DNA from 2 places in the Microcoleus sp. OTE_8_concoct_300 genome. Region 2 is predicted to be linked to the other one. Evidence: riboswitches for the same ligand, from Rfam matches in the RefSeq annotation. Region 2 holds a riboswitch; the other holds the start of a gene.
The links. A riboswitch is a leader RNA that binds a small molecule or an ion and turns the genes downstream of it on or off. The one in region 2 is predicted to bind cobalamin.
Positions count from the first base shown of each region.

Region 1 (3,113 bases), on a different contig from region 2:
GAGTTACTAATTTTGGAACAAGGTTTGATGTATATAATGATGCTACGGTGATCGATATTTCAAGGAATGATGAACTAGAAGATTATAATACCAACTTTGCCGAGATAATTAGAAAAAGGTTTTCTCAGCGACTACCTGAAGAGTCTTTCTCTGGTCAATTTGCTTTAGAAAATGTTGCGGGGTTTATGGGAAGGGCTGTACTTGGAAACATGAGGGGATTTATATTTGCATGGAATAATCTGTCTGACAACTGTAAAACACGTAAGATCAATTACGCCAATATCACAAAGACGCTGATATACCTTGCCCGTAACTACTATTGGCCCTTGATTGAAGAGCTTAAGCCAAAACTTGGTATGTATGCACTAATGATCGATCCTGCAACCGACATTGCAGAATTAATATTTCAGGATGCTGGTAAGCAAAATAAGCAGAATGTACTTATTTTAAGAGAAATTGCACAACGTCTATCAAAGCCGTTAGAACTACTTGAATATACTGGATTTATTTCAATTCGAGATGTTTCACGGGCAATGAAATCTAGGGGACGAGGAACAAGATATAGCTTGAATCTATGCACATTGTTGGAGAAAACTCGTGGCGCTAGGGTCACAAATGAAATTTATACTAGGTGGTTAAATGAAAAAAATGAGAGAAATGAGCCTTTAGAATTACACAAAACAAGTGAGTTGTTTAAAATTCAATTGCCTGAATTACCTGAGCATGGTGAAATGCTAATATTAAAGGAAGATATTAGCAAATTAAAAAAATCTCACGTATATCCTTATGGACTTACGGAGCGCAAAATTGATATATTGAAAGCTGCTGGATACCGCACAGTGTCTGAATTGGTAGAAGCCAGCGACGAGTCTTTGTTAAAGCTTAAAGAGATAGGTATGGAAAACTTAAAGCGAATCCGCAGTACAGTTGCTCAAGCGATCTGGATGTAACCAAAAGCTAATACCAGTTCCCTAAAAAGGACTTTAGTGCTTACTACAAAAGTTTCTTTTATACTGCTAGATCTTAAAAAGCCCTCCTACCAACATAACTTTTTTCCAAAAAGGCGGCAAGTGCGGTATGATGTGATTTCGCGATCGGTTCTAGCGGGGAGCAGCCGTTAGAGGAAACGGGGAAAGTTCGGTGCAAGTCCGGCGCTGTCCCGCAACTGTAATGAAACCGTTGTGGTTTCTCAAGTCAGAATGCCCGCCGATATCTAACTCACTTTTGAACGCATCTGCGAGGTACGGATGATGGATGGAATTAACACGGCTGTACGCACAAAGCACAGTCTATTTGTTTGCACTGCTTGCGCTAGTGTTTGGAAAAACGGCAAGCGCGAAGGCCAAAGCGGCGGTCAACAATTCATGGAAAATTTGTCGCAACTCGCTAAAGATTGGGAGTTTTCCGATCAATTTGAGATTCAAGAGGTTGAGTGCATGAGTGCTTGCAGTCACTCTTGTGCGGTGTGTTTTGCTGCTGTTGGAAAGTATACTTATCTGTTTGGTGATTTACCAGCAAATGAGTCGGAAAGTGTCGAGGCTGTACTCGAATGCGCGGGTCAATACTATGCTAAACCAGACGGTTTGTTGCCTTGGTCTGAGCGTCCTCAAGCTCTGAAAAAAGGCGTTTTAGCAAAGATTCCACCATTACCAAATTAGATAGGTTTGTAGTAAGGAATGTAGTTTTCTTGTTCCCAGGCAGAGCCTGGTAACGCATACCCAGAGGCTCTGCCTCGTATTAAAAGCGCTCCTTTATTCCAGCGAGGCAGAGCCTCTAGATTAGCATTCCCAGGCAGAGCTTGGGAACGAGAGAACATATCCCATCACCAAATAAGCACAAAGTTATCAATGCAGAAAATTCCTGTTACTGTCATCAAAAGCGCTCCTTTATTCCAGCGAGGCAGAGCCTCGTATTAAAAGCGCTCCTTTATTCCAGCGAGGCAGAGCCTCTAGATTAGCATTCCCAGGCTCTGCCTGGGAACGAGAGAACATATTCCATCACCAAATAAGCACAAAATTATCAATGCACAAAATTCCTGTTACTGTCATCACTGGTTTTCTCGGTAGCGGCAAAACTACCTTAATTCGCCACTTATTGCAAAATAATCAAGGTCGCCGCATTGCTGTTCTGGTTAACGAATTTGGCGAAATTGGTATTGACGGAGAACTGCTGCGCGATTGCCAAGTTTGCGACGAAGAAGAAAATGTTAGCAGCAATATTGTTGAACTAACAAATGGTTGTCTTTGCTGCACTGTTCAAGAGGAATTCTTGCCGACTATGCAGGAATTGTTGAAGCGCAGAGAACAAATTGATTGTATCTTAATTGAGACTTCGGGCCTCGCACTTCCTAAACCTTTAATTCAAGCTTTTCGCTGGCCGGAAATTCGCACGGGTGCTACTGTGGACGGTGTTGTTGCTGTTGTCGATTGCGAAGCTATTGCTAGCGGTTCTTTTGTCGGTGATATCGATGCTTTGATGGCACAGCGACAGGCTGATTCTAGTTTAGATCACGAAACTCCGATCGAGGAATTGTTTGAAGACCAGTTAGCCTGTGCCGATATGGTACTTTTAACGAAGGTCGATCGCGTAGATGCTGAAACTCACCAGAAAGTGCAAAGCTGGTTGCAACAAGAGTTGCGTCCAAGTGTGAAAATTGTTCCTTGCAAAGGTGGCGAAATTAACCCTGATGTGCTATTAGGATTTAATGCGGCGGTTGAGGATGATTTGGAGTCTCGCCCGAGTCACCACGATGCTGAGGAGGAACACGAACACGATGATGATATTAACTCGACTTACTTTATTGCCGATCGCGAATTTGAACCTGAAGCTTTGGTGAAAAAACTGCAATCCTTGATGCAGCAGGAGGAAATCTATCGGATTAAAGGGTTTGTGGCGGTTCCCAAGAAACCGATGAGGATGGTGTTGCAAGGTGTGGGCTCGCGCATAGAATATTTCTACGATCGCCCTTGGCAACCTTCCGAACTCCGCCAAACCAAATTAGTGCTGATCGGTCGGGAACTCGACTCTGCTAAGATACAGTCATTCTTGTAGTTGAATGCGGGCGATCGCTTTTTTTAAGAAAGGGCGATCGTTCTTCAATCATTCTGCACTCG
Region 1 is NZ_JANMZH010000068.1:14,586-17,698, forward strand. Features, by position in the region: gene ACUVJL_RS03520 (DNA-directed RNA polymerase subunit alpha C-terminal domain-containing protein) at 1-950, shown strand, start outside; cobalamin riboswitch at 1,079-1,225, shown strand; gene ACUVJL_RS03525 (DUF1636 family protein) at 1,248-1,658, shown strand; gene cobW (cobalamin biosynthesis protein CobW) at 2,023-3,051, shown strand; gene ACUVJL_RS03535 (aspartyl protease) at 3,100-3,113, opposite strand, start outside.
Region 1: linked by a shared signal. The riboswitch ahead of ACUVJL_RS03525 (DUF1636 family protein) and the one ahead of ACUVJL_RS35715 (energy-coupling factor ABC transporter permease) in region 2 are both predicted to bind cobalamin.

Region 2 (3,113 bases):
GGTTCCTAGGCTATGCCTGGGAACCGATTTCCAGAGGCTCTGCCTCGGGTGGCGAAGGGTAAATGGGAGGCAGAGCCTGCGAACGAGTAATTTAATGTTGAAATAGCACGTTTAACAAAGTTAAAACTGTACACCCAAACAAAGCTTCAAATATATATCTTCGCGAAGGTTTGTAAGGGTAAGAATTCCAAACTCGCAGTTTTCCATTAAAGCCGCGCGACGCTAAGCTCAAGGAAACTTGACGGTAGTTTTCCAAAGTTCGCTGAAGCAATTGCCCGATTAAAATGCTTAAACTGTGCATTCCCCGCTTCCATGTGCGGTAGCCGCAGCGCGAGTTTTGGGCTATCCAAAGTTCATCGGCGATCGCCAATAAGCTAAAAATAAACCGATACATTAGTAATAGCAGTTCTGTGACCAACTCTGGGCAGCGTAATTGTCTGAGAATTTGCAAGATTTCGGTAAATGGAACCGTCAAGAGGATGAAATACATACAACTTGTCGATGCGAAGGCGCGGGCTAATAGCAGACTCACTTGGTATATTCCGGTGCGGCTCACATACAGATAAAAAGTGCCGATGCTAATGCCCCAACCTTGCCAAATATCCCACTGAATTTCCTGGATTTGACTTAACTCAACCGCACCCATCGCCAAAGCAGGCAAACTTGTCAGCAAAAACATCAACGGTAGCGACAGCAACCGCAAATACAGTTTCCCCGGAATACCCGCATAGACGACGATCCAGACGGCCAACCACAGGGCGATCGACAATTCGACCATCGCCCCAGAAACTAGAGACAGAATTAAAAGGGCGATCGCAAAGGATAACTTGTGAGATGGCGGCAACCCCCGCAAGCGATTTGTATAAGCCAGACTATCAATCTGATGGTTCATTCCGACGACTTACGATCAGACTGCTGCCGAGATTGCGATCGGCCTTTATACAACCCAATGACGTACCCAACTACGCCAGCCCCCATCGCCGCTTGAGACGCAAACAATAGACTTGAAATTTCGCTGCTAGCCGGCTCAAACAAGTGATTGAACCAAGGTTTATAACCCGGTTGAATTTCCGTAATTGCTTTCTTAGCTTGGTCATCGGAACCGCCGTATTTACCCCGCACAAAAACGAGAGGAAACGCTGCCAGAACAATCACAGCGCCAGCCAAAAGCCAATTTTGCCGCGAAGTAGATTGGTGATTCTTTGTAGGTTTTTGACTCACGGCTTATGACTCCTGTCTCAATAATTTCAAAGTTTCCAACTCCTGCTTCCCGTAAGAATGCAGCCAATTCCAGACCAATAGAGTCAGCAATCCCTCACTAATAGCCAGAGGTACTTGAGTGATAGCAAAGATGCCAGCAAACTTGAGAAACGAAGCCATAAAACCGCCACTTGCTGCCGGAAAAGCTAATGCTAATTGAATCGAAGTCGTCACATAAGTCAGTAAATCAGCCACAGCCGCCGCACAAAAAATTGCTGCCCGCTGGCTACCAGTTCGCAACAGCAATCGATAGAGAAAATACGCAGCGAAAGGGCCGACAATCGCCATCGAAAACATATTCGCGCCCAGCGTTGTCAAGCCACCATGCGCTAACAGTAACGTTTGAAACAACAAAACTAAAGCCCCCAGTACAGCCATCACCGAAGGGCCGAACAAAATTGCACCCAAACCGGTACCCGTAGGGTGAGAACAACTGCCCGTTACCGAAGGAATTTTTAAAGCAGAAAGCACAAAAGTAAACGCACCCGCCAAAGCAAGCAATAGTTTAAGTTCCGGGTGTTCCTTTGTAATGCGAGTAATCGATCGCAACCCAAAGGCAAAAAAAGGCAACGCCACAATCCACCAAAACGCCGCCCATTGCACCGGCAAAAAACCTTCCGAAATGTGCATAGCTGCGGCGGGCGTTGCCGATCCCAGGACAATATAACAACTCAAGCCAGCCATCAATCCCAAGCTGACCAATTTCCGATTTCTGGTCTTCACGCTGAACCTCGCAGATGAGACTATGTAAACTAACACATCGGCGGGCATCCTGACTCAGAAAGCGACAAAACTCTCATTACAGTTGCGGGACAGCGCCGGACTTGCACCGAACTTTCCCCCTTTCCTCTAACGGCTGCTCCCCATTAGAACCGACTGGTTAGACATAGTTTAGTCGATCGCGTAAATCTCAGCAAATATTTTACAAAAATTCATTCAGATAAACTCAGTCGATATTACCTATCTTCTTCCTTCTATTCTTTCTCTTCCTTCGCGTCCTTCGCGCCTTCGCGGTTCGTTAAATAAATATTCTTTTAGTATTTATAAAGTAGTTTGTAGCCAGATAAACAACTATCGCCCAACCACTAAACGCTATAATATGAGTGAGTTTTGAGGAAAGCCGCAATGTTACAGTACAACTTGCCGAGGAACTTGCCCTCCGCCGATGAACTACCAGACTCGGATGAAACGCCTGTGGATAACGAACTGCAAGAACTAATACCAGGGTTGTTAAAAGCAATATTGCTCATACTTTGGGCAGAACGCATGGACTGGTTTTTTGGCATAGATATGGGTATTTATCATCACCCTGACGAACCGCCCATTGTCCCAGATGCTTTCTTAAGTTTAGGAGTAGAACGATTTTACGACGAAGAATTGCGCCCCAGTTACGTGCTGTGGGATGAAAATGTTCTGCCTACTTTTGTGCTAGAAGTTGTTTCCCCAACTTATCGCAAGGAATACAGCACAAAATTGGAGACTTATCAAGCTTTAGGCGTACTTTATTACGTCATTTATTCTTCCCGCCGCCGTCGTAAACCTCATTTGGAAGTACACAAGTTAGTCAATGGGAAGTACGAGTTACAGCCAGGACATCCAGTTTGGATGCCAGAAATTGGTTTGGGAATTGGTTGTGAAAGGGGCAATTATTCTGGGGTGACAAGGGAGTGGTTGTATTGGTATGATGCCGATGGAAAACGTTATCTGACTCCTGAAGAACAGGTGAAAGAATCAGCGCAGCGCGCCCAACAGGAATCGCAGCGCGCCGATCGATTGGCCCAACGTTCCGATCGATTAGCTCAGCGATTGCGGGAGTTGGGGATAGATCCCGATAGTCTGAGCTGATAGCAATC
Region 2 is NZ_JANMZH010000798.1:14,781-17,893, reverse strand. Features, by position in the region: gene cbiQ (cobalt ECF transporter T component CbiQ) at 92-892, opposite strand; gene ACUVJL_RS35720 (energy-coupling factor ABC transporter substrate-binding protein) at 889-1,221, opposite strand; gene ACUVJL_RS35715 (energy-coupling factor ABC transporter permease) at 1,225-1,944, opposite strand; cobalamin riboswitch at 2,006-2,152, opposite strand; gene ACUVJL_RS35710 (Uma2 family endonuclease) at 2,386-3,105, shown strand.